Regions from separate parts of the Nocardioides marmoraquaticus genome, predicted to be linked through region 1. Evidence: riboswitches for the same ligand, from Rfam matches in the RefSeq annotation. Region 1 holds a riboswitch; the other holds the start of a gene.

Region 1 (15,257 bases):
GCGGCGTGTCGGCCGAACCTTCAACCTCGACCTGAGGGTTGAGGATAGGGGCACCGCTACTGGGTGCCCTCCTCGAAGTCGTCGGGGGTCACGTGGTCGAGGAACTCGCGGAACTTCTCCACCTCGTCCTCCTGCTCGTCGGGGACGAGGATGCCGGCGTCCTCGAGCAGCTGCTCGTCGCAGACGATGCGGGAGCCGGTGCGCAGCGCCAGGGCGATCGAGTCGGACGGCCGGGCGCTGACCTCGACGCCGGACGCCAGCACGAGCGTGGCGTAGAAGACGTTGTCCTTCATCTCGGTGATCCGGATCTCCTCGACGGCGTTGCCAGTGGCCTCGAGCACGTCGCGGAGCAGGTCGTGCGTGAGCGGGCGCGGCGGCACCACGCCCTGCTGGGCGAAGGCGATCGCGGTGGCCTCGACGGCCCCGATCCAGATCGGCAGGTAGCGCTCCCCCACGGCCTCGCGCAGCAGCACGAGGGGCGTGTTGGACGGCATCTCGACCCGGACCCCGACGACCTCGACCTCGCGCACCCGCCCAGCGTAGCCCTCGCGCCGCGAGCCGGCTCAGGGGCGACCCGGCGAGCCGTCGCCGGTCCGCCGCAGGGCCGTCGCGAACCCACCACGGGGCCGGTCAGGTCAGCGCAGCGAGCGCAGGCCGGCCTTGACCAGTGCGGCGTGCAGGCGCACGGAGAGCACCGCGAGCTCGTCCATCGCCTGGGCCGCGCGGCCCTCGGCGCCCTCCTCGCGGCTGCGCCGCATGGGGGTGACGACCTGCTCCACCAGGCCGATCTCGCGGTCGGCGGCGGTCTTGAACGCCCGCAGGTGCCGCGGCTCGAGGCCGTACGCCGCCAGCTCGCCGACGACCTTCGCGATCACGAGCGCGTCGGCGTCGTAGTGCTGCGACCCCGAGCGGGTGCGCACCAGCCCGAAGGTCTCCATCTGCTCGAGCAGCGACTCGTCGATCTCGGCGGTCTTGAGCAGCTCGAGCCGCGAGACCCGGACGTCTCCGTTGCCAGCCAGCAGCGACTCCACCCCTGGGGCAGGGTTGGACAACAGCCCGATTGGCACGGTCGGCTGCGCGGCCAGACCGCCGCCCATCGCGGGCAGCTCGAGGCCACGGTCGTGGGCCTCGAGGTGCTCCTTGATGACCTTCAGCGGCAGGTAGGCCTCGCGCTGGGCCCGGATGATGTAGCGCAGCCGCTCCATGTCGTCGACGGAGTACTTGCGGTAGCCCGACGGCGTCCGCTCCGGCTGGACGAGCCCCTCCTGCTCGAGGTGGCGGATCTTCGACTCCTTGATGTCGGCGTCCGGGAACTCCGACTTCAGGTCTGCGACCGCCTGCCCGATCGTGATCCGAGCGGTCTGCCGCACGCTCAGCCGACCTTCGCGTCGCTGGCGAAGAAGATGAGGCGGAACTTGCCGATGCGGACCTCGTCGCCGTTGGCGAGGCGGACCTCGTCGACCCGGTCGCCGTTGAGGTAGGTGCCGTTGAGGCTGCCGATGTCGTGGACCCGGAAGGAGTCACCGTCGCGCCGGAACTCGACGTGGCGGCGCGAGACGGTGATGTCGTCGAGGAAGATGTCGCTCTCGGGGTGGCGGCCCACCGTCGACAGGTCGGTGTCGAGGAGGTAGCGGCTGCCGGCCCCCGGACCGCGCTGCACCACGAGCAGGGCGCTGCCGGCGGGCAGCGCGTCGACGGCCGCCGCGTCGGCCGGGGCGAGCGCGGCGCGCTCGGTCGGCTCGTTCTTGGCCGCCGAGGCACCGCCGAAGGTGATGGTCGCGGTCGAGTCGCTCGGCTGGTCGCCCGGCTGGTCGCCCGGCTGTCCGCCCGGCTGTCCGCCCGGCTGGCCGCCCGACGGCGTCGGCTCCGCCGCCAGCGGCGTGCCGCACTGGGAGCAGAACCGCGCGTTGTCGGCGTTCTGGCTGCCGCACTGCGAGCAGAAAGGCATCTCGGGGGTCTCCTCCGACGGCTGGTGGTGCGACTGGTGACGGGTCGGGCTGGGGTCCCACCGAGGTGGGGCAACCCTCAAGCCGTGGTCGAGGCTGAGGGTTGGCTCCACGCTACCAGCGCGGACCGCGCTCCCGCGTCCGACGGGTCGGTCGTCTCAGGCGTCCAGACCGGCCTGGTAGGTCTCGGCGTCGAGCAGGTCGGAGCTGCCGCTGTCGTCCGGGACCACCTCGAATAGCCAGCCCTCGCCGTAGGGGTCGGTGTTGACCAGCTCGGGGGTCGCGTCGAGCGCCTCGTTGCGGGCGACGACCTCGCCGCCGACGGGGGCGTAGACCTCGCTCACGGACTTCGTCGACTCGAGCTCGCCGACGACGGCGCCCGCGCTGACGCTCTCGCCCACCTCGGGCAGCTGCACGAACACGATGTCGCCCAGCGCGTCCTGGGCGAAGGAGGTGATGCCGACGCGCACGGCCCCCTCCGTCTCGCCGGGCTCGCGCACCCACTCGTGCTCGGCGGTGTACTTCAGGTCGGTCGGGAAGGACACGGGGGCTCCCTGCTCTCGGCGGCTGCGTGGTCCGGCTGCGTGGTCCGGTCGGATGGACCCTAGCGCTGCCCGGGACGCCGGACGCCCGCCGCCGGGTGGCAGGTGCCGGTCGTCGGTCGCTGCTCGTCAGTCGCCGGTGGTCAGTCGCCGGTGGTCAGTCGCCGGGCGCCGGTCGGGCGTACTCCGGCTCGGCCGGGCTGCGGGTGACCTCGACGGAGACCTCGTCGAGGCGCTCGACCGTCACCCGGGCTCCGGAGAGCTCGACGTCGTCGACGAAGCCGCCCTCGAACCCCAGGCCGCCCTCGAGGGTGTCGGGGTCGCCGATGGCGTCGATGACGTACGGCGGCTCGAGCGCCACGCCGTCGACCCGGATGCCCGCGGGGTCGGGCTCGAACGACGTCTGGGCGATCACCCGGACCCGGTCGTTGATCTCCATAGCCTCGACGCCCGCGTTGCGGAGCTCCTCGACGGCGTCGAGGAGGTCGTTGATGTTGAGCTCGCCCCGGGGGTCGTCGACGGTGACCTGGATCCCCGGCCCGGTGGCGGCGAGGGTGCCGGCGAGGACGCCGAGCGCGTCGAGCTCACCGCGGGCCTGCTCGACCGCCGCGTCGCGGGCCTCGGTGTCGCTGGTGAGGCGCTGCCGGGTCTCCTCGAGCTTGGCGATCTCTCGCTCGGCGCGGGCCGACGCGGCTTGCAGGCCGTTGAGCGCCTGCACCAGCTCGGACTCGCGGAGCCCGGAGTAGTCGTCGTCGGCGCCGGCGAGCCGGACCTGCGTCACCGCCGCGAACCCGAGCAGGCCGACCAGCACGGCCACCACGAGCTGGCCGCGCGACCCGCGCAGCAGCGCCCGTCGCAACCGGTCACGACCCTCGACCGGGGCGCCAGGGGTCGGCTCGGGGATGGCCTCGGGCTCGCCCTTGCGGGGCTCGCGGTCAGGCATGGAAGAGGTGGCGACGGATGGCGGCGACGTTGGAGAAGATGCGGATGCCGAGGACGACGATGACGCCGGTCTGCAGCTGGGCGCCGGTGCCGAGCTGGTCGCCCAGGAACACGATCAGCGCCGCGATGAGCACGTTGCTCACGAACGAGATCACGAAGACCTTGTCGTCGAAGATGCCGTCGAAGAACGCGCGCAGCGCCCCGAGCACCGCGTCGAGGGCGGCGACCACCGCGATCGGGAGGTAGGGCTGCAGGCCGATGGGCACGTCGGGGGTCAGCCACAGGCCGAGCAGCACCCCGACCACGAGCCCGAGCACGGCGATCATCGGGTGGGTCCTTCCTCGTCGGCCTGGGCGGCACCCCGGTCGCGGACGGGGGTGGCGAAGCGCAGCGTCGGGCTGGCGGCGGGCAGCCGCAGCGACTCGGACGGGGTGAACCCGAGCCGCAGCCCGACCTGGCGCTGCAGGTCCAACCATGCCTGACCGCTCGCCGTCTCGGCGAAGCGCGCGGGCAGCGTGTCGGGGTCGCCGAGCACCAGCAGCCGGTACGGCGCCCGCAGCCCGCGGTTGTTGACCGTGATGGCGCTCCCGGCGATGCGGATCGTCGACAGGTTGGTCAGCCGCTCGCCGTTGACGGAGATCGCCTCGGCGCCGGCGGCCCACAGGCCGTTCACCAGCCGCTGCAGGTCGGTGTCGAGCACGCGGGTGCGGTCGGAGTCGCTGCCGGGCGCGTCGTCGACCAGCACCTCCGTCCCCGGACCCCGCACGGGAAGCGTGCCGGCGAGCCCGCCGAGGCGCTCCACCCGCTCGCGCAGCCCGGTCGCGGACTCGTCGCCGGCGAGCTGCGCCCGCTGCAGCCGCGAGGCCTCGGCGTCGAGCGCACGCTGCCGCGCCCGCTCGGCGGCCAGCCGGTCACGCTGGTCGACCACCTGCTCGGCGAGCTGCTGTCGCTGCGCTGCGTCGGCGGCGGCTCCCTGCGAGGTGCGGGCGGCGGCCACCACGACGAGCAGGGTGAACGCAGCCAGGGCGACCGCGCCGCGCCACCCGAGGCGCCGGCGGGAGCGGCCCGGGCCGACGTGGCGACCGCTGCGATCGGCGGACGGCTGCGGGTCGTGCTGGGCGCGGCGCCGCTCGGCGGCGTACGCGTAGTCCTCGTCGAGGGCGTGGGCGGTGAGGTACTCGAGCAGGCCCATGGTCGCCTGCGGCGGCAGCCGCGGCTCCAGGCGCGCCGGGCCCGGGCCCGGCGCAGGGGCCGCGCCGGGGGCCGTCGCAGGGGCCGGGGGGCTGCCCGGCTCAGCCACCGCGGGCCCCCTCCTCGCGGGGCGCGGTGCGGGCGGGGCGGCGCGGCGTGGTGGCCAGCAGCACGCGCACCTGCCACGCGTAGAGCAGGCCCGCCCACCAGTACAGGCCCATCCCCCACAGCGCGAACGCCCAGCCGAAGACGAGCGCGAGGGTGGCCACCGGGCCCTCGCCGTCACCCAGGAAGAGCAGCGGGAAGGCGTAGAGCAGCGCGGCGGTGGCGGCCTTGCCGAGGTAGTGCACCGGGAGGGAGGAGTAGCCGCGCGTGCGCAAGAACGGCACCAGCAACCACAAGAAGGCGTCGCGCGCCGGCAGGATCACCGCCACCCACCATGGGATGATGTCGCGCCACAGCAGGCCGACGACGGCCGCCAGGATGTAGAGCCGGTCGGCGACGGGGTCGAGGATCCGGCCGAGCTCGGACATCTGGTCGAGCCGCCGGGCGAGGTAGCCGTCGAGCCAGTCGGAGAAGCCGGAGACCATCAGCACCACGAGGGCCCAGACGTCGGCCTCGGGGACGATCACCAGCCAGAGGAACAGCGGGACGCCGGCGAGGCGCGCCATGGAGATCAGGTTGGGGACGGTCCAGACGGCACCGCGGGTCGACACGACCGGGCCGGACCGCTCGGCCCGCGCCTGCTCCGCGCGCTGCCCGCGCTCGTGCCCGTTCACCGCTCGCCTCCTCGTCCGACGCGTGGAGCCTACCGGCGGCGGGCGTCGGATCAGTTCAGGCAGCAGCCGCAGCGCGGGCAGTGCTGGCGGCGGACGCCGGCGAGCTCCTGGCCGCAGCCGCAGGTCGCGAGCGGCTCGGTGGCGTGGGCGGCGTGGTCGAGCAGCGCGGCGCCGGCGCGAGCCGCGCCGTACAGCGCTGCCTCGGTCGTGATCATCGTGGTCTCCCCTCGTGGGTCCTGTCAGACCATGAGACGCCTTGTCTGTTTTGCCCGGACGGCAGACACGCGCGAGATAGTCAGAAAGGACCACTGATTCTGGGCCGACCGGGGGCCCGCGGTCACGCGTCGTGGCCGCGCGGGCGTCGACGTCGTGTCGCCGGGCTGGACCAGTGGCCCGCCGTGCGCGTCACGCCTCGCCCCGCGAGTGGGTGCAGGGCGGTCAGTGCGACTTCCAGGTCGCGGACATGTCGAGGTCGCCGTGGCCGTCCTCCACGGCGCGCGCGAGGTGCTCGCGCACCCCGGGCAGCGCGGCCAGGTCGGCTCCGACCTCGTGGGCCGCCGCCAGCACCAGGTCGACGTCCTTGAGGGCGCCCGCCAGGGCGAACGCCGGGTCGAACGCCCCGTCGAGCATCCCCTGGCCCTTGAGCTGGACGTAGGGCGCGTCGATGGCGCTGCCGGAGACCGCCTCCAGGAAGTGCGCCGGCGACAGGCCGAGCTCGCGGGCGAGCAGCAGCGAGTCGGCCGTGCCCTCGACGACGGTGGCGAGCCAGGCGTTGCACACGAGCTTGAGGCGGCTACCCGCACCGGGCGTGTCGGCCACCCACAGCGTGCGCTTCGCGACGGCGTCGAGGACGGGGCGCACCCGCTCGCGAACGGCCCCGGACCCGGCGGCCAGCACCACCAGCTCGCCCTGCTCGGCGGGCTGCTTGGTGCCCAGCACGGGGGCGTCGACCAGGGTCAGGCCGAGGTGGGCCGCGCAGTCGGTGGCCCAGTCGGAGCCCTCGGCGCCGATCGTGCTCTGCTGCAGCCACACCGCGCCCTCGGCGAAGTGCCCCTCGCCCTGCTCGATGGTCTCGAGCACGCTCTGGGCGTCGAAGAGCATGGTGAGGACCACGTCGGCCCCGGTGACGGCCTCGGCGACCGACCCGGCGACGGTGGCGACGTCGGCGAGCGCCTCGGCCTTGTCGGCGCTGCGGTTCCAGACCGTGAGCGGGATGCCGGCCGCGGCGATGTTGCGGGCCATGGCGGCGCCCATGGTGCCCAGGCCGAGGACGGTCGTGCGGGGAAGGTCGGGCACCAGGTCTCCGATGTGAGGGGTCGGCAGCCCGCCACGTACCCAGCCGTCCCTCCCGGGATGCTCAGCCGAGGTCGCGCAGCGCCGGCAGGACGTCCTCGCCGAGCTGCGTCAGGAAGCGGCGCTGGTCGTGGCCGGGGGCGTGCAGCACGAGGTGGTCGAAGCCCGCGTCGACGTACGGCCTGACGGCCTCGACCACCTCGGCCGGGTCGCTGGCCACGATCCAGCGCTGCGCCACCTGCTCGATCGGCAGCGCGTCGGCGGCCTCGGCCATCTCGGTGGGGCTGTCGATGCCGTGCTTCTGCTCCGCGGTCAGCGACAGCGGTGCCCAGAAGCGGCAGTTCTCCAGGGCCTGCTCGTGGTCGCGGTCGTAGGAGACCTTGATCTCGATGGTGCGCTCGATCCCGGCCGGGTCGCGCTCGGCCTTGCCGGCGCCCTCCACCACCGACGGCAGCAGCTTGTCGGTGTAGAGGTCCATCCCCTTGCCGCTGGTGCAGATGAAGCCGTCGCCGACCCGACCGGCGTACCGCGCGACCATCGGCCCGCCGGCGGCGACGTAGACCGGGACGCCGCCCTCGGGCCGGTCGTAGATCGTCGCCTCGTCGGTGCGGTAGAAGTCGCCCTCGAAGCTGACCTTCTCCCCCGCCCACAGCGCGCGCATCAACCGCACGGCCTCGCGGAGCCGGGCGAAGCGCTCCTTGAACTCCGGCCACGCCGCGCCGGAGGCGGCGACCTCGTTGAGCGCCTCGCCGGAGCCGACGCCGAGCACGATGCGGTCGGGGTGCAGGCAGCCGAGTGTCGCCAGCTCCTGCGCGAGCACCGCGGGGTTGTAGCGGAACGACGGCGTCAGGACCGACGTGCCGAGGACGACGCGCTCGGTGCGCTCGCCGAGCGCGGCGATCACCCCGAGGGCGTACGGTGCGTGCCCGCCCTCGTGGCGCCACGGCTGGAAGTGGTCGGAGAGCCAGACGCTGTCGAGTCCGGTCTGCTCGGCGAGGACGCCGAGGTCGACGAGCTCGCGGGGGCCGAACTGCTCGGCGGAGGCCTTGTAGCCGATGCGCATGGGCCCACCCTGTCAGGCCGCCTCCCGGGCGCGCGGCAGGATGCCTCCCATGACTGCCTACTGGATCAGCCTGTACCGCGAGATCACCGACGAGGCGAAGGTGAAGGCGTACGCCGAGCTCGCCGGCCCGGCGCTGCGCGAGGCGGGTGGCACCTTCCTCGCCCGGGGCCTGCCCACCCAGGTCTTCGAGGCGGGCGTGCACGAGCGCAGCGTCCTGATCGCCTTCGACTCGGTCGGGGCCGCGCAGGCCGCGCACGACGGGGCGCCGTACCAGGAGGCGCTGAGGGCCCTCGGCGACGGCGCCGTGCGCGACATGCGCATCGTCGAGGGCGCCTGAGCGTGCCCTGCGACGACCGTCACGTCCGGGCGTGACGGTCGTTGCACCCGGCATGAGGCGACCCCGCGCGACCTTCGGTGCTCTGCTCGGCCTGCTGCTCCTGCTGCTCCCGTTCGGGGCGTTCGCGCCCGCCCGGGCCGCGACGGGCGACGCCACGGCGAGCGGGCCGGCGTACTCCGTGCCGGCCGACGCGCTGGCGGCCTCGCTGAGCTGCCACGGCGACCTCGCGGCCCGCACCCCGACGCTGCTGGTGCACGGCACCACGCTGACGGCGGCCACCAACTGGGACTGGAACTACGAGCGCGCGTTCGCCGCCGAGGGCCGGCCCTGGTGCACCGTCGACCTGCCGCGCGACGCGATGGACGACATCGCCGTAGCCGCCGAGCACGTCACGTTCGCCATCCGCGCGATGCACGCCCGGGCCGGCCGGCCGATCGACGTCGTCGGGTTCAGCCAGGGCGGGATGGTGCCGCGCTGGTCGCTGAAGTACTGGCCCGACACCCGCGCCATGGTCGACGAGCTGGTCGGGATCGACCCGTCCAGCTACGGCACCCTCGACAGCCAGCTGCTGTGCCAGACGTCGTGCCCGCCCGCCTTCTGGCAGCAACGCACCGGTGCGCGGTTCCTGGCCGCGCTCAACGCCGGCCCCGACCGCTTCGCCGGCATCGACTACACGGTCGTCTACACCGTCACCGACGAGGTCGTGGTGCCCAACTTGCCGCCGCGACCCGCCTCCGGGCTGCGCGACGGCGACGGCGCCTACAGCGAGGTCGCCGTGCAGCAGGTGTGCCCCGTGCACGTCGCCGAGCACCTCTCCATGGGCACCACCGACCCCGTCGGCCACGCCGTCGTCCGCGACGCGTTGGTGAACGACGGGCCCGCCAGGGCGGCACGCATCCCGCGCTCGGTCTGCCTGCGCGACGTCATGCCGGGCGTCGACCGGGCGACGCTGCCGGCCCAGGTCGCCCGGGTCGGTGCGCAGGTCACGCGCGCCGTCGCCACCTCGCCGCAGGTGCCCACCGAGCCCGCGCTGCCGGCGTACGCCGGCTGAGGCCGCGATGTCCCGGTCGCGCGCGGCCGGGGACAGGGTGACGACGGTCACGCTTCCGTCACGAGAGACCGCCCAGGAGTCAGTCCCTGACCGCCCAGGAGTCAGTCCCTGACCGCCCAGGAGTCAGTCCCTGACCGCCCAGGAGTCAGTCCCTGACCGCCCAGAAGTCAGCCCCTGGCTACCCAGGAGTCAGTCCCTGACCGCCCAGAGGTCAGTCCCTGACCGTGGATCGGCCGTCCATTGACCCCTCGACCGTCCGCGAGTGACTCCTCGACCGTCCGCGAGTGACTCCTCGGGTGTCCGCGAGTGACTCCTCGGGTGTCCGCGAGTGACCCCTCGGGTGTCCGCGAGTGACCCCTCGGGTGTCCGCGAGTGACCCCTCGGGTGTCCGCGAGTGACCCCTCGGCCGTCCGCGAGTGACCCCTCGGCCGTCCGCGAGTGACCCCTCGGCCGTCCGCGAGTGACCCCTCGGCCGTCCGCGAGTGACCCCTCGGCCGTCCGCGAACGACCCCTCGGCGGGGTACGGTGGCGGCGCTGGTCCGGGTGAGCACGTCACGAGGAGCGCGAGCCCGGGGCAAGAGGGAAGCCGGTGCGAGTCCGGCACTGCCCCGCAGCGGTGAGTGGGAACGACCGCCGTCACGAGCACTGCGTCACCACGACGTGGGAAGCGACGGCCAGTAGGTCCGGGACGTCCAGGCGACCCGGGGGCCCGCGAGTCCGAAGACCTGCCAGCAGCCGGGCACGCCGTGCCCGGTCACGTCGAGGACCTCGAGGGTGGGTCGCACGGGCGCTCCGGTCGTACGCCGGGGTCGTGTCGTCGCTCCTCCCCCGGGTCCCCGGCCCGGGATCGCTCGCGAGGAGAGAGCCGATGACGCCAGCACGACCACTGTCCGGGACACGTGCACCAGGCACCGAAGGGTGGGTACGAGCCCCGCGGCACCACGACGAGGTGGCGCACCAGGGGGGTCCGGTGAGCATCGACGGCCAGTACGTCGGCGCCGTCCGGCGTGCCGTCGGGCGCGACCACCTCGACCGGGGCATCGGCGTGCTCCAGGCCGTCGCGTTCGCCGCCGGACCGCTCCGCCTCGACGACCTCGTCTCCGCCACCGGCCTGGCCCGCGGCGCGGTGGCCCGCACGGTCGACCAGCTCGTCGCCGGGGGCCTCGTCGCCCGCGACGAGCGCCACCGGGTCGTGCCGGGCTGGCTCCTGCACGGCCTGGGAGACGACGGCCAGGACTCCATCGAGCACGCGGAGCTCGCCCTCGACGAGGAGTTCGCGGCCTTCGTCTCCGAGCGGCTGACCGAGGAGGTCGTGGCTGCGACCTTCCGGCGCGAGCACGCAGGCCACGCTCCCGGCGGACCCGACGACCAGCGCGCCGAGGCCGGCCTGCGGGCGCTGCACGACCTGCTGCTCGACCTGCAGGTCGGTGCCGTGCCCGACGACGTGACGCTGGGCCTGCTGACCCGGGCCTACGCCGCCCACCCGGACTTCCGTCCGCGGTGGGCCCACCCCGGCGCGCTGCTGGCGCGGCCGGGAGAGGACGCCCCGCACGCCGACGCCTGACCCCTGCTGCACGACCCCGCCGCCTGTTACTCTCGCGCCGCCGCGAGCGACCCGGCCACGACCGTCGACCGCGTGCCCGCGCTCCACCGCCTCGAGGAACTCGATGCCCCTCCCGTCCCCGTCCCGACCGGCTGCCGGACCGGCTGCCGGACCGGCCCCTGCTGACCGCACCCGCGGTGACCTCTGCCCTGGTGTGCTGCGCCCCTGGCCCGCTGGCGACGGGGCGCTCGTGCGGGTCCGGCTGGTCGGCGGTCGCACCACCGGTGCCCAGCTGCGCGCCCTCGCCGCCGTCGCGGCGCGCCACGGCGACGGCGACCTCCACCTCACCACCCGCGCCAACCTGCAGCTGCGCGGCCTGCCGCTCGACGGTGACCGGCTGCCCGACGAGGTCGTCGCCGAGATCGAGGCGACCGGGGTGCTGCCGAGCCGCGCCCACGACGTCGCCCGCAACGTGATGGTCTCCCCGCTGACGGGCCTGCGCGGCGGTCGCGCCGACCTGCGCCCGGTGGCCGACGAGCTCGACGACCTGCTGCGCGCGGTGCCGACGCTCGGCGCGCTCCCCGGACGCTTCCTGCACGTCCTCGACGACGGCCGTGGCGACCTGGTCGACCTCACCGGGCTGGTGCGCCGGGGCCCCGACCTCGGCCTCGTCGCACTCGACGCCCACACCGTCCAGCTGCGCCACGGACGCGACGGCTGGGGCGAGGTGGTCCCGCTCGGCGCGGCCGCGAGCGCCCTGGTGGCGCTGGCCGCGCGGTTCGTCGCCGTACGGGGGGAGGGCCCGGCGGCGCCGTGGCACGTCGACGAGCTTCCCGAGCCGCTGACCGCGGAGCACCCCCGTGACCCGCGCACCCACGTGCGCACCGCGGCGTTGCCGCACGGCGGTGCCCACGTGGCCGTCCCCGGCGGCGTGCTCACCCCCGACCTCGTGGCGCGGCTCGCCGCACGCGGTGACGAGCTCGTCGTGACCCCGTGGCACGGTGTGCTCGTCGCGCGCGAGGTCGACCCCCACGACCCAGCAGTCCCCGAGGAGCCGTCATGACCAGCACCCACACCGGTCCCACCGCGCTCCGACCCGACGGCACCGTCGGCGAGCTGCACCCGCCGACGCCGCGCTTCGACTACGTCAAGGACGGCCCGGCGATCTACGTCGACTCCTTCGCGACGATCCGTGCCGAGGCCGAGCTGCACCGAGTACCGGCCGACGCCGAGAAGGTCGCGGTGCGGATGGTGCACGGCAGCGGCCAGGTCGACCTCGTGCCCGACCTCGTCGTCCACCCCCGGCTGGCGTCCGCCGGCCGGGCCGCGCTCGCCGCGGGCGCCCCGATCCTGTGCGACGCGCGCATGGTCGCCATGGGAGTGACCGCCGGACGACTGCCGGCCGACAACGAGGTGCGCTGCTTCCTCACCGACGACCGGGTGCCGGAGCTGGCGCGCGCCTGGCGCACCACCCGTACGGCGGCCGCGGTGTCGCTGTGGGCGCCGTACCTCGAGGGAGCGGTGGTCGCGATCGGCAACGCCCCGACCGCGCTGTTCCACCTGCTCGAGATGCTCGCGGACGGCGCACCCCGACCGGCCGCCATCGTCGGCTGCCCGGTCGGCTTCATCGGTGCCGCGGAGTCCAAGGACGCCCTGGTCGCCTTCGCCGACACCCACGGCATCGACGTGCCCTTCGTGACGGTGCGCGGCCGCCGCGGCGGCTCGGCCATGGCGTCCTCGGCGGTCAACGCGCTGGCGCAGGAGGCCGAGTGAGCGGGCCGCGTCCCGGCCGGTTCTCGTGCGTCGGGCTCGGTCCCGGCGACCCCGAGCTGGTCACGCTGAAGGCAGCCCGGCTGATCGGCGAGGCCGACGTCGTGGCCTACCACGCGGGCGTCACCAAGAGGTCCCACGCCCGCCGCATCGCCGCCGACCTGATCCGCCCGGAGCAGGTCGAGGAGGAGCTGCGCTACCCCGTCACGACGGGAAGCACCGACCACCCCGGCGGGTACGCCGGCGCCATCGCCGACTTCTACGCCGAGTCCGCCGCGCGGTTGCGCGCCCACCTCCAGGCCGGTCGTGACGTGGTGCTGCTGGCCGAGGGCGACCCGCTGTTCTACGGCTCGGCGATGTACATGCACGACCGCCTCGCCGACGACTTCGAGACCCAGGTGGTGCCCGGCGTCCCCGCGTTCGCCGCCGCCACCGCCGCCGCGCAGCTGCCCCTGGCGCGCCAGACCGACGTGCTGACGGTGCTGCCCGGCACCCTGCCCGAGCCCGAGCTCGCCCGCCGGCTGGCCGACACCGACGCGGCGGTCGTGATGAAGCTCGGCCGCACCTTCCCCGCCGTACGGCGCGCGCTCGAGGCCGCCGGCCGGCTCGACGACGCGGTCTACGTCGAGCGGGCCTCGATGCACGAGGAGCGCCGGCTGCCGGTGGCCGACGTCGACCCGGCCGAGGTGCCCTACTTCTCCCTCGTCGTGGTCGCGGGCGACACCCGCGGCTCCCGACACGCCCCCGCGGCCCCGACGGAGGCCGCGCTGCCCGTGACCGAGCCGGTGACGCGGGCCGCCGAGCTGCTGGTCGTCGGGCTCGGGCCGGGCCCCGACCGCTGGCTGACGCCCGAGGTGAGCGCTGCGCTCGGCGAGGTCGACCACGTCGTGGGCTACGCGCCGTACGTCGACCGCGTGCCGCAGCGCGCCGGGCTCACGCGGCACTCCTCCGGCAACACCGTCGAGCTCGACCGCGCCCGGCTGGCGCTGTCGCTGGCACGCGACGGCGAGCGGGTCGCGGTGGTCTCCGGGGGCGACGCCGGTGTCTTCGGCATGGCCGCCGCCGTGCTCGAGGCTGCCGAGGAGTTCCCCGACGTGCCGGTGCGCGTGCTGCCCGCGGTCAGCGCCGTGCAGGCGGTCGCGGCCCGGGCCGGCGCCCCGATCGGCGGCGACTTCGCCGTGGTGTCGCTCAGCGACCGGCTCAAGCCGTGGTCGGTGGTCGAGGCACGGCTGCGGGCGATCGCGGAGGCCGACCTGGTGCTCGCGGTCTACAACCCCGCCTCGCGCTCACGCCGCGAGCAAGTGGCGCAGATGCAGAAGGTGCTGCTCGAGGTGCTGCCCGCCGACCGTCCGGTGGTCGTCGGCCGCGACGTCGGCCGCGCGGAGGAGTCGCTGACGGTCACCACCCTGGCCGCGCTCGACCCGGAGGAGATCGACATGAAGTGCCTGCTCGTCGTGGGTGCCGCCGGCACCTCGGTCGACGCGGCCGGTCGGGTCTGGACGGCGAGGTCGGTGGGTCAGGACCGGTCGCGGCCCGCCGAGTAGAGCCAGGACTCCCCCGCCTGACCCGCGTCACGGGCCAGCGCCCAGCCGACCAGCACCACGGCGGCCTGCTTGAGGCCCGCGGCCTCGACCTGGCCGGCGATGTCGGCCAGCGTGCCGAGCAGCACCTGCTCCTCGGGCTGGCTGACGCGGAACACCACGGCCACCGGGCAGTCGTCGCCGTACGACGGCGCGCACGCGGCGACCACGTCGCGGATCCGCGTGATCGCGAGGTGCACGGCCAGGGTGGCGCGGGTCGCGGCGAAGGCCTCGAGCGACTCCGTCGACGGCATCTCGGTCGAGCGGGCCTGGGCGCGGGTCAGCACCACCGACTGCGCGAGCAGCGGCACGGTGAGCTCGCGGCCCACCCGCGCGGCCGCGGCGGCGTACGCCGGCACCCCGGGCACGACCTCCCACGGCACGCCCGCGGCGTCGAGGCGGCGGGTCTGCTCGGCGACGGCGGAGTAGAGGCTGGTGTCGCCGCTGGTCAGGCGTACGACGCTGCGGCTCGCGGCGTGGGCGTCGGCCATCACGCCGACCATCGCGTCGAGGTCGATCGCCTGGGTGTCGACCAGCTCGGCGTGGTCCCGGCAGTGCCCGAGCACCTCGGCATCGAGGTAGGTGCCGGGGTAGAGCACGACGTCAGCCGCGTTGAGCAGCCGGACCGCACGGAGGGTGAGCAGGTCGGCGGCGCCGGGTCCGGCGCCCACGAAGTGCACGGTCACGGCTGCTCCTGCGGCTTGGTCCAGGCCCACTGAGTGACGGCGCGGGCGGGCGTCCAGCCGGTGAAGGACCCGAGCGGCGCGGCGGTCTCGACGGCGTGACGGGTCAGCTCGCCGCCGTGGGCGGCACGGGCGTCGGCGAGCACCCGCTCGGTCTCCAGGGTCACGCCGTGGACCACGAGCCGCCCACCGGGGCGCAGCCGGCCTCGGCACAGGTCGAGCAGTCCGGGCGCGGTTGCTCCCCCGCCGACGAACACGGCGTCGGGGTCGGGCAGGTCGGCGAGCGCGTCGGGCGCCTGCCCGTGCACCACCCGCAGCCGCGGGACCCCGAGCCGCTCGGCGTTGCGGAGGACGCGGTCGACCCTCTCGCGGTCGCGCTCGACCGCGACCGCCCGGGCGAGGCGGTGGGCGCGCAGCCACTCGATGCCGACGGAGCCGGCCCCGGCACCGACGTCCCACAGCAGCTGCCCGGGACGGGGCTCGAGGCGGCTCAGGGCACTGGCACGGAGGTCACGCTTGGTCAGCTGGCCGTCGTGC
Region 2 (15,257 bases), on a different contig from region 1:
CGGCGCACAGCAGCGGTGCGACCGAAGCAGGATCGAGCTTTTCGGAGACCGAGAGGACGAAGTCGGCGTCGACGACGACGTGGGTGGAGTAGCCGCCCTGGGTGCTGGTGCCGTCGCGGTCGGGGCTGGCGTAGGTGAAGACAGTGCCTCGGTGGCAGAACTGCTCGTCGCCGTTGGTGCACGCGGCGCACTCGCCGCAGGAGTTCACCATGCAACCCACGCCGACGCGATCACCCACGCTGTGGCGGGTGACCTCGTCGCCGACCTGGGTAACGGTGCCGACGATCTCGTGGCCGGGGACGACGGGGAAGGGTTGCGGGCCCCAGTCGCCGTTGACGGTGTGGATGTCGGAGTGACAGATGCCGGCGAAGAGGATCTCGATGAGGACGTCGTGGGCACCGACGTCGCGGCGCTCGATGGTGGTGGGGACGAGCTTCTCGCCGGCGGCGGGGGCGGCGTACGCGTTGACCTGCATGGGGGCTCCTGGGTGTGACGGTGTGGTGGCGTGGTCTGGAAGGGGATCAGCTGGACGGCTGGGTCGTGTATTCGTCGTCGGTTACGGGCGTCAGCCACTGCACGACGGCGTGGTCGTCGTCGGCCTCGTTGATGGCGAGGTGCACCATCAGGCGGTCCGGAGCGGCACCGTGCCAATGCTCCTCGTCGGCCTCGAAGAGGACGCGGTCGCCGGGCCGGATGACCTCGACGGGCCCTCCGCGGCGCTGGCACAGTCCGACGCCCTCGGTGACGAAGACGGTCTGGCTGAGCGGGTGGCGGTGCCAGTGGGTGCGTGCGCCCGGCATGAAGTGGACGAGGTTGGCTGAGACCCGCGACGGCGAGGGTGCGGCGGCGACGGCGTCGATGTAGACGTCACCGGTGAACCAGCCTGCTGGCCCCTTCACGGTTTCGGCGCTGCTGCGGGTGATCTGCATGTTGATGTCTTCCCCTCAGGAAGCAGTAGTTGATGGTGCTCACCAGGCGTAGGACTCGGGGGCGCGCCCAGGTCCGGGCCAGATGCGGTCGAGCTCGTCGAGCGTCGACTGGTTGAGGTCGACGTCGAGGGTGTCGATCGCGTCCTGGAGGTGCTGGGCGGTGCGGGAGCCGGCGATCACAGAGGAGACGACCGGCTGGTGCAGCAGCCACGCCTGGGCGACTGCGGCCTCGCTGTGACCGAGGTCGGCGCACAGGCCGCTGTAGGCGGAGAGCTGGTCGGCGAGAGTGTCGAACTGCTCGCTCATCGCAGCACGCCGCACCGTCTCTTCGTTTGGTCGCTTGCCGGCGAGGACGCCCATGGCCAGCGGGCTCCAGGGCAGCAGGCCAAGGCCGTGGTACTCCAGGGCAGGTACGAGCTCCTGCTCGATCGCGCGGTTGGTGAGGTTGTAGAGGCTCTGCTCGGAGACCAGGCCCAGCGCACCGCGGTGGGTCGCGACCGACTGCGCGGTGGCCACGTCCCAACCGGCGAAGTTGCTGCTGCCGACGTAGGTGATCTTGCCCTCCCGCTGCAGCTGCTCCATCGCCTGCCAGACCTCCTCCCACGGCGTTCCGCGGTCGACGTGGTGCATCTGGTAAAGGTCGATGTGGTCGGTCTGCAGCCGGCGTAGGCTCGCCTCGCAGGCGCGGCGCAGGTGGTACGCCGACAGGTGGCGGTCGTTGGGGCCCAGCCCCATCGGCTGGTAGGCCTTGGTCGCGAGGACCACGTCGTCACGCCGACCCGACGTGGCCAGCCACCGCCCGATGATCTCCTCGGAGGTGCCGTAACCCTGCTCCATGTCGGGCGACTGCGGCCCGCCGTAGACGTCGGCGGTGTCGATGAGATTGATGCCGCTGTCGACGGCGAGGTCGAGGATCGCGTGGCTGGCCTGCTCGTCGGTGGCGTCGCCGAAGTTCATGGTGCCGAGGGCGATGCGGGAGACCTTCAAGCCGCTGCGGCCGAGGTGGGTGTACTGCATGGCGGGGATCCGTTCTGGATGGGTCGGGACGTCGAATGGTGGTCTGGGCGGTCGCTGAGTCAGGCCCGGAGGACGGCGATGTCGACGTCGGCAGTGCCGAGGGCGGTGATCTTCATCGATTCCCCTTCTGAGCGACTCGCTCGATGGTCACGGGGCCGCGGTCGAGGCTGGCGACGTTCTCGGCGCCGTCGACGACACGACCGAGCGGGATGGTGTCGTCGGAGTGAGGCACGCTGCCGTCGTAGAAGACGGCGAGGTTGCCCCACGGGACGTAGTAGATGAGGTCACCGGGGCCAGGGGCGCTGCCGCCAGAGCCCTCGGTGGTCAGCGGCGCGTCGAGGTAGCTGATCTTCTCCGAGGTGTGAAAGTCCTCGAAGTCGACCGTCAGCGGCAGCCGGTCGATCAGGTCGCGCGCGGTCGGGTTCTCGTCGAGCGCGACGGTGACCGTTCCGTCCACGGTCGTAAACCGCACTCGGGTGCGGACGGCGGCCGCAGCGGCCGCGTCCGGCTGCCCGGACGACGTCGTGGGTCGGATGCGGTCAGGGCCGTTGCGAGCAGTGGAGGGTGCCGCGTCGTACGACGAACCAGAGGTCGCGCACGCCGCGACCAGCGGGCCAAGGGCGGCGAGGACCAGATACCTGCTCACGCGGCGGCCCCGATGACCTCGCGTGTGGCCGCGCGGGTGCTCGTGCGCGGGAGCAGCAGGCAGGCGGCGCCAGCGAGAACCGCGGCGACGGTGACGACGACGCCGAGCGGGACCGCAGTGGCGGCTCCCGCGATCCCGACGACGGGCGCGGTGACGCCGCCGAAGGCGAAGCGGGCCGAGCCGAGGAGGGCTGCGGCTGCGCCCGCCTGTTCCGGGTGGTCCTCCAGGGCCAGCGTCGTGGCGGGTGGGGTGCTCGTCGCAACGCCACTGACGAGGAGGAAGAGCGAGACCACCATGGCGGCGAGCGGTAGGTCGCCGAGGGCGGTGGCGAGGACGCCGACGGAGCCGATGAGCACCAGGGCGAGGCCGACCACGAGCGTCCCGCGCACGGACCAGAGGTCAGCCACTCGTGATCCGAGGAAGCCGAAGACCATGAAGCCCGCGGAGTTGAGTGCGAACGCGTAGGAATAGCCCTGCGGTGTCAGGCCGTAGATGTCCTGGAGCACGAAGGTCGCGCCGCTCAAGTAGGCGAACAGGGCGGCGTTGCTCAGGCCCGTCACGAGGACGGCTGCGACGAGCTTGCGGTCACGCAGCAGGTGGCCCATGGAGGAGACGCTCTCGACGACCCCACCGCCGCGGCGCCGGGACTCGGGAAGGGTCTCGCGGAGCAGCGCAGCGCTGGCCACGAGAAGCACCAGGCCCAGCAATGCGAGGAAGACGAACGTGCCGCGCCAATCGGTGACCCTCGCCAGCTGCCCACCGACGACGGGCCCGACGACGGCAGCGAGACCACCGAGGACGGTCAACCGGCCGTAGTAGCGCAACAGCCGGCTGCCGGTGTAGAGGTCACGACCGGCGGCCTGCGCGATCACGATCCCGACCGCGCCGGCAAGGCCCTGCACGAAGCGCGCCACGACGAGAGCCGTCACCGTCGGGGCGACGGCGCACAGCAGCGACGCCACGACGAAGGCGGCCACCCCGATCAGGAGTGGGCGGCGTCGACCGAACCGGTCCGACAGCGGACCGGCCACGAGCTGGCCGAGCGCGAGACCGATCAGGCAGGCGGTCACCGTCAGCTGGGCCGCCGACGTCGTGGCCCCGAGGTCAGCGGTGAGCGCGGGGAGAACCGGGAGGTACAGGTCCATCGAGATGGGCCCGAAGATGGTCAGGGCGCACAGCACGAGCGCCATCGGGGAGCTCGCGGTGACGACTCCATGGGGCCGTTCGTCGACCGGCGCTCCGGTGGGTGCGTCAACGGTGGTGGTCATAGGTGCTCCAAAAGGGGGCGGGCGGGTGTCCACCCGCCCGACGGTGGGCGGGGCGGGTGGTGGGATCGGTGCGTCAGGGCCGCAACAGGGTCTTGATGGCGCGGCGCTCGTCCATCGCGCGGTAGCCCTCCGCGGCGTCCTCGAGCCCGAGCTCGAGGTCGAAGACCTTCCCCGGCTCGAGCTGCCGGCTCAGGATCAGGTCGATCAGGTGGGGGAGGTAGTCGCGCACGGGAGCGGGCCCACCATGGAGGTGGACGTGCGAGAAGAACAGCTGCTCCCCCGGCAGCGTGACGTCGTGGGAGACGCCGACGTAGCCGACGTGGCCCCCGGGACGGGTCGACTCGATGGCCTGCAGCATCGACTCCTGCGTGCCGACGGCCTCGATGACCGAGTGGGCTCCGAGACCGTTGGTCAGCTCCTTGACGCGGGCCACGCCTTCGGTGCCGCGTTCAGCCACGATGTCGGTGGCGCCGAATTCGCGCGCGAGCCGCTGGCGCGACTCGTGGCGTGACATCGCGATGATGCGCTCGGCACCGAGCTGCTTGGCGGCGAGCACCCCGAGGAGGCCGACCGCGCCGTCGCCGACAACGGCCACGGTCTTGCCGGGTCCGGCCTGGGCTGCGACTGCGCCGAACCAGCCGGTACCGAGCACGTCGGACGCCGCGAGCAGGCTCGGGACCAGGTCGGCGTCAGGCATCTCGGGGGTGGCGACGAGGGTGCCATCAGCGAGCGGGACCCGCATGAGCTCGGCCTGGGCCCCGCCGACGAGCTCGCGGTGCACGCAGGACGACTGATATCCAGACCGGCAGATGTCGCAGACGTTGTCGGAGGCGAAGAAGGAGCCGACGACGAACTGTCCGACCTCGACCTCGCGGACCTCCGAGCCGACCTCCTCGACAATGCCCACGTACTCGTGGCCCATCGGCACGGAGTCCGTGGTGGCATCGACCCCGCGGTAGGGCCACAGGTCGGAGCCGCAGACGCACGCGGCCGAGAGCCGGACGATCGCGTCGGTCGGCTTGAGGATGGTGGGTCGGTCACGGTCCTCGACGCGGACGTCTCCGGGGCCGTGGAGGATGGTGGCGCGCATGGGTGGGCTCCTGCTCCCGCCTCGTGGGCGGCGTGGTCGGTGGCATTCGCCGGTCAAGACCGACCGGCACGACACCCATGCAAACGCGCCTCACGTGTGCGCAACAGGTCGCGTTTATGGGGGTACAAACGCCACCTGGCTCAGCGCGTTCGCGCGCCTACGCTGAGGGCATGACGCAGGACCCCAACGCCGACAGCCGCGCCGACATCCGCGACTTCCTCGCGACGCGTCGCGCCCGTCTCACCCCGGCCGACGTCGGCCTGCCCGCCGGCAACCGTCGCCGGGTGCCGGGCCTGCGCCGCGAAGAGGTCGCCGTCCTGGCCGGCGTCAGCACCGAGTGGTACACCAGGCTCGAGAAGGGCCACATCACCGGCGTCTCCGAGGACGTTCTCGACGCCGTCGCCACCGCACTTCGACTCTCCGACGCCGAGCACGCCTACCTCTTCGACCTCGCCCGCGCCGCGCGCCCGAAGCGCACCGCAGCCAAGCGGCAGACCACGGTGCCCGAGCCCGTGCGCTGGATGATCGACTCCATGCACGGCTCGGCCGCCATCGTGTGCAACGGCCGGCTCGACCTCATGGCCGTCAACCCGCTCGGCCGCGCGCTCTACTCGCCCATCTACGACGGACAGCCTGACAACGCGAACCCCAACATCGCCCGCTACCAGTTCCTCGACCCCAGCGCCGACGCCTACTACCCCGACTGGGCCGGAGCCGCCGACGTCACTGCGGCGATCCTCCGCACGGAGGCCGGCCGCGTCCCCGACGACCGCCGCCTCCGGACCCTCGTCGGCGAGCTCTCCACGATCAGCGAGGAGTTCCGCACCCGCTGGGTAAGCCACGACGTCCGTCTCCACCACGCCGGCGCGAAGACGTTCCACCACCCCGCCGTGGGACCGATGGAGCTCAACTACCACACCATGGACGTCTCGACCCGACGCGACCGCTCGCTCGTGGTCACCGTCTACACCCCCGAGCCGAGCACCGACTCTGAAGAACGCTTCGCGCTTCTCGCCTCCTGGGCTGCGACCGCCGGCGCTGTTCTAGCCTCCGGTAAAGGCGAGGCGCATTCCCGTGGATGATGCCCGGTGACACCTGGCGCGTGTGCCGGACCCGCGTGACCTGACGAGCACTGGTTCGCGGTGTGGCGGCGCTCAGCGTGGCGATCCATGACCGGCGCTGAGCGTCGTGGTGGACGTCAGCAGATCTGAGTAGCGAAGGCCCAGCCACTGCTTCGCTGCAGTGTTCCCCTCCGGAACGACGTGGTTCTCTGGCTGCGTCAACTGTCCTTCCGCTCCCCCAAGGAGATTACTGATGCCGTCGTGGACCGACCACGTGATGTGATGGCACGTCTATCCGCTCGGAGCAGTCGGCGCCCCGATCCGACCCGCCGCCGGCGACTCGCCGCTCGGCGGCCCCGACGAGCCGGTGGTACACCGGCTGGGCCGGATCGAAGCCTGGCTCGACCACGTGCTCGACCTAGGTCTCAACGGCTTGCTGCTCGGGCCGGTCTTCGCCTCGGCCACGCACGGGTACGACACGATCGACCACCGCCGCGTCGACCCCCGCCTCGGCGACGACGCCGACTTCGACCGCCTGGTCGCGGCCGCGCACGAACGAGGTCTGCGGGTCCTCCTCGACGGGGTCTTCAACCATGTCGGTCGGTCTCATCCTGCCTTCCAGCTTGTCGAAGCTGAGGGCCCGGCGGCCGCGACCGCGTCGCTGTTCCGAGTCGACTGGGACGGCTGGAGCCCCGGCGACCGCGTGCGAGCGAACGTCTTCGAGGGCCACGACTCCCTGGTCGCCCTCAACCACGGCTCCTCAGCGGTCGTCGAGTGGGTCGCTGACGTGATGGACCACTGGCTGGCCCGAGGTGTCGACGGATGGCGCCTCGACGCGGCGTACGCCGTTCCGCCGGCCTTCTGGGCGCAGGTGTTGCCGCTCGTGCGCGCGCAACACCCCGACGCCTGGTTTCTCGGCGAGGTGATCCATGGTGACGCCCCTCAGTTCGTGCGCGACTCCACCATCGACTCCCTCACCGCCTACGAGCTGTGGCAGGGCGTCTGGCACGGGATTGCTGACCAAAACCTCTTCGAGCTCGCCCACGCGGTCAAGCGACACTCGGCGCTGCTTTAGACCTCGGTGCCTGCCACCTTCGTCGGGCGACGACGTCGACCCACAGCAGGAAGAGCGCGCCGGCAAGGGCCGCGACGGGCAGCGCCGCGCGATGGCCTCCGCCCACGGCGATGCGGGCGAGGTGGGGCACCACCAGGCCGACGAAGCCGATGCCCCCGGAGACCGCGACCAGGATCCCGACGAGCGCCGAGGTCAGCACGAAGAGCCCGACGCGCAGCCCGCGCACCGGCACCCCGACGGCGGCCGCGGTGTCGTCGCCGGTCGAGAGCGCGTCGAGCCAGCCGTGCATGCCGAGCAGCACCGCCATCGAGACGGCGACCGCGACGAGCGGTGGCAGCAGCTGGACCCACGAGGCACCGGCGAGCGAGCCGAGCAGCCAGAACAGCACCGACTCGGTGGCCCGCGGCTCGTTGCTGGCGAAGACCAGGAAGCTCGAGACCGACGAGAACGCCGACGACATCACCACCCCGGTGAGCACGAGCCGCAGCGGGGTCAGCCCTCCTTGGGCGAGCGAGACACCGAAGACGAGCGTGGTCGCCGCGAGCGCCCCGATGAGCGCACCGGCCGAGAGCGCCCAGACCCCCAGCGAGCCCAGCACGCCGAGCGCGATGACCGCGGTCGCCCCGACCCCGGCGCCGGCCGAGACGCCCAGCAGGTAGGGGTCGGCCAACGGGTTGCGGACCAGGGTCTGCATGGCCGCGCCCGCCACGGCGAGGCCGGCGCCCACCACGAGCGACAGCAGCACCCGCGGAGCACGCAGGTCCCAGACGATGGCGTCGTAGACCGGGTCGGGGCCCGGCTCCCCCGACAGCAGCCGGGCACGCAGCACCTCGACCACGCCGCCCGGGCGCAGCGGCTCGGAGCCGAGGCCGAGGTAGACGACGACGGAGACGCCGATGGCCAGCAGCAGCAGGACTCCGAGCGTCCAGGGCTGGCCCCGGCGGGCTCGCAGGGGACGCTCGGGTGAGGGGAGGCGCGTGGACGCCAGGCCGGGTTGGGCCAACGGGCGCTCTCGTCTGTCGGGGACCCGATGCGCGCGGGCCGGCGGCTGAGGAACGAGCCAGCCGGTCTTCGGACTCGGGATCGACCCGGCGAGACACCTTCCCAGGACCGGAGTCCCAGTGGTCCAACGTCTCGCCAGTCACCCTCACCACTGCGCGTCAGCTCCGGACTCTCCCCGGATTCCCGCACACCTCTCGGCGTGTTCTGGCTCAGCGCCGAGGTTACACGGCGGGAGCTTGCTGAACGTTGTCCGGCTGCTGCTGCTGCGACACTTCGAAGAGGACCGTTCGCAGCGAGTCCGCACCCCGCGGGGAGGCCCGCGTCGGTTCGCCCGGCAGCCCCTACTCGCGGGCGACGACGAGTCCAGTCGCCGCTGGCTGCCTGCGACGCGGCGCCAGCGAGTCCCGGCGCCGTCGCGGACAGAACCGCAGTGCTGAGCGAACCAGCCACGACCTTGATCAAGCCCCTACAAGCCGGAGTAGGAGTGCAAGCCACCCACCCACATGTTGACGCCGACGAAGTTGAACAGGAAGGCGACGTAGCCGGCTAGTGCGAGCCAGGTCGCCTTCTTGCCTCGCCAGCCGCCGGTCGCTTGGGCGTGGAGGTAGGCGGCATAGAGGACCCAGGTGATGAAAGCCCAGGTCTCCTTGGGGTCCCAGCCCCAGTAGCGGCCCCAGGAGTTCTCGGCCCAGATCGCACCAGCGATCACGGCGAAGGTCCAGATGGGGAACGCGATCGTGTACGCCGTTTGGGCGATCTGGTCGAAGGTCTCGCTCGGCCAGCCCCTGGCTCGACCGGGTGTCCGTGCGGCTCGGCGCACGCTGATGAGGTACAGCACCGAGACGAGGGCTCCGACGGTGAAGAGGCCGCCGGCGATGATGGCTGCCGCGACGTGGATGACGAGCCAGGCCGAGTCAAGCACCGGGATCAGTCCGGCTGCTGGGGTGTAAAGCACGGTGATGGCTAGGCCGAGGAAGAGGGCTGCAGCGGTCGCGACCCAGACGCCGACGAGTCGTACGGGCCGCGTGTTCGGCCGGCTGGCCAGGAGGAGATACGCGGCGACGGTCGTGAGGGTTCCGACGACGGCGAACTCATACATGTTGCTCCACGGGACCCGACCGGCCGCGATGCCGCGGGTCGTGATGGCGAGCAGCAGGAGTACGACACCCAGGCCGAGCAGTCCGTGACCGGCACCATCGAGCTTGCCCGTGGCCGTGGGCGTGGTTCGGTCAGTGGTCGAGAGGTCGTCGCGTGGGGTCGTGGGAGCGGCGCTGCGAGGGAGCGCGTTCCCGGTCCCCGTGCGGTCCTCCGAGGCGGCTCGCGTTCCGTGACTGCGGGCCAGGACGTCCTCCTCGTGACCTGCCCGTGGCGTCGACCGGGTAGCGCTCGCGACGAGCAGACGAAGGCTGCTCGCTCGCGCTCTGTGGATCGCCAGCACGAGCATGGCTGCGGCGAACACGGCGATGGCGGTGAGGACCAGCCGGTCGCTGAGAACGGCGTAGGCGCTGGAAGTCATGTCACTGCTCCATGGGTGGACGGCTGCGGCTGATGCACATCGAGCGACGACTCCAGCGCGGAGGCGATGCGCTGGACCTCGTCCTGCATCGCGTGCTCGTCTGAACGTCGTCTGCTCAGAGCGAGGCCTCCGATCTCTAGCGAAACCAGACCGGAAGACACCTCGGGGTGTGGTGTGAGGCGGACCCATACGCGCCATCGGCGGACGGTGAGCGAGATGGTGAGACCGAGGAGGAGCATGATGCCGGCGACGAGTGCGATCTCCTTGCCGGGGTCGTAGGCGATCTGGAAGTTCGCGAAGCGACGCACCCCGTCGAACCGGATGGAGCCGAGCCCGTCACCGAGCTGCATGGTCTGGCCGGGGGCGAGCATCGTCCGGTCTTTGCCGCCGCCGATCTCGGTGAGGTTGCTGGTGTCGAGGGTGAAGATGTTCTGGGTCTCTCCGGTGTCCAGCCCGAGGTCGCCCGACCAGGCGGTAAGCAGCAGCCGGGGGTTCACCGGTGCGGGGAAGACCGACACGGGGGGCTGGCCGTCTTCCTGGGCGGCCGTGGGGAGGAACAGCCCTTGCAGGGCCAGCTGCTCTGGTCGAGCATCGGGCACCTTCACGACTCCGTCCGAGGCATAGCTGGAGTCGATGGGGTAGAAGATGGTGGGGCCGGAGAAGACGACATCGCCGCGGCCGTCGGTGACGGTGATCTCTGGTGCGTAGCCGTGGCCGGTCAAGAAGAACTTGGTCTCGTTGATGTCCAGCGGCGCGTTCGGGCGGACCACCTTGCGGCCCTCCTGGCCGTCGGGAGTCGACCAGTCGAGGGTGGCGTCGAAGCTGCGGGGTTCTCCACGCGAGGCGGCCTCGCCCGAGAAGGAGGCATCGAACTCGTCGAGGGTGAGGCTGAGCTGTTCGAGCCCATCGATGTCAGTGAGGGCCGAGGGGGAGAATTCGTCGTACTGGGAGACGGTGTTGGCGAAGCTCTGACCCTCGATGATGGCAACGCGTCCCTCGAAGCCTTGCAGCTTCCCAAGCGCGATGCCCAGGAGCAACACGAGAAGCGAGAGATGGAACAGCAGGTTGCCGATCTCTCGGATCTGCCCCCGTTCGGCTCGAACTTCGCCGCCGAGGAGCCTGACGCGTCGGTGGCGCTGGCTCAGGATGCTTCGGGCGGCGTCGAGGGCTGTTTGTTGGTCGGCTTCGACCAGTAGGTCACGTCCGCCTCTGGGACCGACGAGAGTGCGTGGTGCCGGTGGCGGTTCGGCCCTCGACTCACGCCACAGCGTGCGGCAGCGCGGCAGGACGCACCCGGTCATCGAAACGAGCAAGAGGATGTAGATGCCGGCGAACCATGCCGAGGCGTAGACGTCGAAGAGCCCCAGGCGATCGAGCCATGGGGCGATGGTCGGGTTCTCACGGTAGAAGCCCGGGACTGCGCCGGGGTCGCTCGCGACGTTGCGTTGCGGGAAAAGCGAGCCCGGGATCGCGGCCAGCGCCAGGAGCGCGAGGAGGATGACCGCGGTGCGCATCGTGGTGAGCCAGCGCCAACCCCAGACGGCCAGCGCGGGGATGGATCGTCGCTCGGCCACGAACCCGAGCGTACTACTACTTCAAATAGTAGTTGCGCTCGGCTGATCAGCCCGGCGTCGAGGGGATCGGCAGCGTGCAGCAGGCGTGAGCGAGGCCCTCGCCGCCCGGCAGCAGAGCGACGAAAATGGGCGCGAGGACGACCGCGCACGAAAGCGAGGCGATCGCGGCACGCGCGGAGACCGGGAGCGGAGCGGCGGGCCGCAGCAGCCGCCGGGCGCGGTCTGCGGTGTCACCACCCGCGTTCAAGACCCCGGCGGGCCCGAGAGCGAGGCACAACAAGGCCCGCGCCAGGTGGGGTCGGGCGCCGCGTCCTGCTGCGTCGTCGGCTTGCATCTCGACGAGGCGCGACACCTGGGCCGCACCGAGCCGGAGACTGGCCATCCAGGGGAAGGTGGTGGCAAGCATCTGCGCGAACGACACTGCGACATGGTGCCGCAGCCGCAGGTGCGCTCGTTCGTGAGCCAGCACGCTGTCGAGTTCTTCTGGGCTCAACAGACCCGTGGCGGCGCTGGTGGCGACGATGCGAGAGCCGCGACCCGGCACGCAGTAAACCGCCGGGGTCTCGTGTTCGATGATCATCAGGCCGCCGCTGCCGGGGGACCCGACGGCATCCAGGGTCGAGCGCTGGCGGCGCCTGCGTCCCCGGGCCCGGGCCTGGCTCAGCACGGTCAGCCACCCGAAGCGCAGAACCAGCCCCAGGACGAGCGCGGCACCGGCCAGCGCCGGCACTTGGACGAACGGCTCGTCGAGTCGCGAAACCACTTCGTCGGTGCACAGGCGTACGAGCTCGCCCAGGCTGGTCGCAGCGGTGGCGTGCGGCACGAGCAACGAGACGCCGGCAAGGATGACGCTGGTTGCCCACGCGAGGCTCAGGCTCTGCCAGGCGAGGACCCCGAGGCCTGGTGATCGAGTCGGCCACTGCGCCCTCGCCAGCGGACCGGCGAACACTGCGAGCATCCAGGCCAGTCCGACCAGCGCGGCGGCGGTCCAGAGCCCAGGCAGGTTCCCGACAGCACTGCTCACGGTTCGGGCGCTCCGTCGAGCATGCGGCGCAACTCGGCCTGCTCGGACGGATCGAGCCGCCCGACGAAGCGCATGAGCGTTCCCGACCGGTCCCCCGCGTCGCCTAGGACATCCTCCAGCAGGCCGGCGACGTGCGCCTCCCTGCTCTCGACGGCTTCGTACTGGAACGCTCGCCCCACCTTGACGCGACGAACCAGACCTTTGCGGTGCAGGTTGTCGAGCACCGTCATGACGGTGGTGTAGGCAATGTCGCGATCCCGCTCCAGATCGGTGACGACGTCACGTACGGACACACCACTACCCCACGCCCACAGGCGTTGCATGACGGCCGCTTCCAGCGTCCCGAGTTCGCGCACTCTCGCCTCCTTCGTCCAGCCCGCGCGCCGTGACCGTAACTCCTATCGGTCATAGTAGATATCGTCAGCTGCGCCGCCGCACCCCGAAGCGGTCGCGCATCGAGCTCCCGGGAGGACAAACCGATGCACGGCACCACCGCGCTTCTCGCCGTCGGTGACGGCAGCTGTCGACGACGGCCACAGTACCGTCGCTCAGCGGCTGTCGTGGCTTGCGCAGCGATCATCACCGCGCTGATGGCCTTCGGCGCCGGCTCGGCACAGGCGCACACGTCGTTCTTGGGGAGCGATCCCATTGACGGCGCCCGTCTGGCTACGGCCCCGGCCGAGATCGACCTCGAGTTCTCCGAGGTTCTGCAGCCCGAGCTCGTGGTGGTGAACCTGCGCGTAGCGGAAGGCAGTCCGACGCGGCTCGTCACCGACGTCGAGGGCGGGCGACTCGTGGCTCGGGTTCCGAGCGAGGCGCTGCAACCCGCCGAGAGCTCGAAGGTCTGGCGTGTCGACTTCAGGGTCGTGTCGCAGGACGGGCACCCGATTACCGGAACCAGCCGGTTCGCTGTGGCCCCGGCTCCGCAGACGGCGTCTGACGGGACTGATCCGACGGCTACGGCCGGGCAGACTCCCCCCGCGGATCGGGCTCAGGAACCGACGCCGCTGGAGTCCACCGATACGCCGGAACAGACACCCGCCGGCAGGGTCGCGGACTCCGAGCGAGGCCCTGCGTGGCTGTCGACCCTCGTCATCGGCGTCATCACGATCGTCGTGGTGGCGGGTGCCATCACGTTGATCTCGCGAGGCCGGACACGTCCGGAGTGACGACCAGACGCCTCCCCCGAGGAACCGACTCCCCCGACGTTCCGCGACGGCCAGATGCCTTGGGGTCACCAGCATGTGTCGGGCCAACCGACAAGACCGCTACCGGACCGCGGCCACCGAACGGTGGGGACTCCCGGTCAGCCGACTCAGACCACCACTGCCCAGGATCCGGTTCTCTTCGTCCCGTCGTCGGGGTCTTGGTGGTGACAGCGGTCGCATTCGCTCCCGTCGCCGCCATCCTCGGCGCTTGGCTGGTGGGCAGCCTGCGCCCGGACGTCGTCGAAGGCCTCCCGGACGCGGGACTCGCAACCGCGTGGGGTCTGCGAGTGTCACAGGTGATCCGCGACACCGCGGCGGCGACGACGCTCGGGTTCCTGGTCCTCGCCGCCTGCTGCGTCCCCAACCTCGGGTCGAAGCCGCACGAGGTCATCTCCGGCACGCGCGCTCGGCTCACCGTTGGGGCCTCAGCGGCAGCCATGCTGTGGAGCCTCACATGCCTCGCCCTCATCGCGTTCTCCTGGTCCGACGCAGTCGGCTGGTCGTTGACGACACCGGGTGCACTGCAGCAAGTCGCGTGGTTCGCGGTCGACTTCGAGCTCGGCCGTGCCCTGCTCCTCAGCGCTGCGATCGCCTCGTGCGTGGCGATCGGTGCCATCTGGCTTCGCCGTACAACGGGTCTGGCGGTGCTCGTCGCACTTGCAGTGCTAGCACTGTGGCCTCTGGCCACGGTGGGCCATTCCGCCGGCGACCTCAACCACGACTGGGGCGTCAACTCGCTGTTCGCCCACCTCGTGGGGATGAGTGTCTGGGTCGGCGGGATCATCGGCCTGGTGTGCGTCGCTCGGCGCTCACCGTCGACCTTGGCGGCTTCTGCCCGGCACTTCTCCCCCATCGCGGGCGCCTGCTACATCGCGGTCGCGTTGTCCGGGACCGCCGCGGCCCTGCTGAGTGTGTCGAGTCCCGCAGACCTCGTCAGCGCCTACGGCTCGCTGCTCGTCGCGAAGGCGGTGCTCCTGCTGCTCCTGGGCTCGGCGGGATGGTGGCACCGCCGACGGTCCCTCGCTCGCCTCGAGGCCGGCGACACGACTGCATTCACGTGGCTCGTCGCGGGCGAGGTGGCACTGCTGTGCCTCGCCATGGCACTAGGAGTAGCGCTCGCACGCACTGATCCTCCGGACGCGTCACAAGTGCTCAGCGCCTCGCAGGCGCTGCTCGGCTACGACTTGCCACCCGAGCTGACACCGCTGAGGTGGTTCTCTGCTTGGCGCGTCGACTCGTTCTTCGTACCGGTCGCGATCGTGGCGACGTGGACGTACCTACGTCAGGTGCGTCGGCTGCAGAAGCGAGGAGATCGTTGGTCCCCGGGGCGCACGATCGCTTGGGTCGCCGGCTGGGCGGTGCTGGTGTGGGCGACGAGTGGCGCACCCGGCGTCTACGGCCGGGTCCTGTTCAGCATGCACATGGTGCAGCACATGACCATCGCGACCGCTGTTCCCGCCTTGCTCGTCCTCGCGGCCCCCGTGACGTTGTTCCTACGCTCGGTGCCCCGACGTCGCGACGGTACGCGCGGCCCTCGGGAGTGGTTGCTCGCGCTGGTCCACCACCGGATCGCGCGATTGCTCGCGCACCCCTTGGTCGCGGCCCCGATGTTCGTCGGGAGCCTCGTGGTGTTCTACAGCACCGGCCTGTTCGAGTTGTCGCTGCGCTCACACACCGCCCACGTGGTGATGGTGCTGCACTTCCTCATCACGGGCTACCTCTTTGCGTCCGGGTTGATCGGGATCGACCCCGGGGTAACCCGACCCGCCTTCCACTACCGGATGCTCCTGCTGATGGTGACGTTCGGCGCACACGCGTTCTACTCCGTGTCCCTCATGGCCAGCACC

What was found. A riboswitch is a leader RNA that binds a small molecule or an ion and turns the genes downstream of it on or off. The one in region 1 is predicted to bind cobalamin.
Region 2: linked by a shared signal. The riboswitch ahead of ACYU8I_RS09135 (FecCD family ABC transporter permease) and the one ahead of ACYU8I_RS16545 (helix-turn-helix domain-containing protein) in region 1 are both predicted to bind cobalamin.

What each region holds. Positions count from the first base shown of each region.
Region 1 is NZ_BAAHAA010000027.1:27,161-42,417, reverse strand. It holds gene ACYU8I_RS16610 (bifunctional nuclease family protein) at 57-530, opposite strand; gene ftsR (transcriptional regulator FtsR) at 636-1,370, opposite strand; gene ACYU8I_RS16600 (FHA domain-containing protein) at 1,373-1,948, opposite strand; gene gcvH (glycine cleavage system protein GcvH) at 2,105-2,491, opposite strand; gene ACYU8I_RS16590 (DUF881 domain-containing protein) at 2,646-3,431, opposite strand; gene ACYU8I_RS16585 (small basic family protein) at 3,424-3,756, opposite strand; gene ACYU8I_RS16580 (DUF881 domain-containing protein) at 3,753-4,730, opposite strand; gene ACYU8I_RS16575 (CDP-alcohol phosphatidyltransferase family protein) at 4,723-5,337, opposite strand; gene ACYU8I_RS16570 (hypothetical protein) at 5,451-5,615, opposite strand; gene ACYU8I_RS16565 (NAD(P)-dependent oxidoreductase) at 5,839-6,696, opposite strand; gene fgd (glucose-6-phosphate dehydrogenase (coenzyme-F420)) at 6,758-7,756, opposite strand; gene ACYU8I_RS16555 (DUF1330 domain-containing protein) at 7,806-8,093, shown strand; gene ACYU8I_RS16550 (esterase/lipase family protein) at 8,146-9,144, shown strand; cobalamin riboswitch at 9,678-9,877, shown strand; gene ACYU8I_RS16545 (helix-turn-helix domain-containing protein) at 10,115-10,708, shown strand; gene ACYU8I_RS16540 (nitrite reductase) at 10,812-11,750, shown strand; gene ACYU8I_RS16535 (precorrin-8X methylmutase) at 11,747-12,460, shown strand; gene ACYU8I_RS16530 (precorrin-2 C(20)-methyltransferase) at 12,457-14,001, shown strand; gene ACYU8I_RS16525 (cobalt-precorrin-4/precorrin-4 C(11)-methyltransferase) at 13,974-14,723, opposite strand; gene cbiE (precorrin-6y C5,15-methyltransferase (decarboxylating) subunit CbiE) at 14,720-15,257, opposite strand, start outside.
Region 2 is NZ_BAAHAA010000009.1:73,972-89,228, forward strand. It holds gene ACYU8I_RS09095 (NAD(P)-dependent alcohol dehydrogenase) at 1-475, opposite strand, end outside; gene ACYU8I_RS09100 ((R)-mandelonitrile lyase) at 522-929, opposite strand; gene ACYU8I_RS09105 (aldo/keto reductase) at 969-1,946, opposite strand; gene ACYU8I_RS09110 (cyclophilin-like fold protein) at 2,059-2,403, opposite strand; gene ACYU8I_RS09115 (multidrug effflux MFS transporter) at 2,589-3,860, opposite strand; gene ACYU8I_RS09120 (zinc-dependent alcohol dehydrogenase family protein) at 3,934-4,950, opposite strand; gene ACYU8I_RS09125 (helix-turn-helix transcriptional regulator) at 5,121-6,032, shown strand; gene ACYU8I_RS09130 (alpha-amylase family glycosyl hydrolase) at 6,379-7,086, shown strand; partial or broken gene ACYU8I_RS09135 (FecCD family ABC transporter permease) at 7,109-8,038, opposite strand; cobalamin riboswitch at 8,132-8,312, opposite strand; gene ccsB (c-type cytochrome biogenesis protein CcsB) at 8,555-9,532, opposite strand; gene resB (cytochrome c biogenesis protein ResB) at 9,601-11,178, opposite strand; gene ACYU8I_RS09150 (M56 family metallopeptidase) at 11,225-12,202, opposite strand; gene ACYU8I_RS09155 (BlaI/MecI/CopY family transcriptional regulator) at 12,199-12,558, opposite strand; gene ACYU8I_RS09160 (copper resistance CopC family protein) at 12,682-13,371, shown strand; gene ACYU8I_RS09165 (cytochrome c oxidase assembly protein) at 13,707-15,257, shown strand, end outside.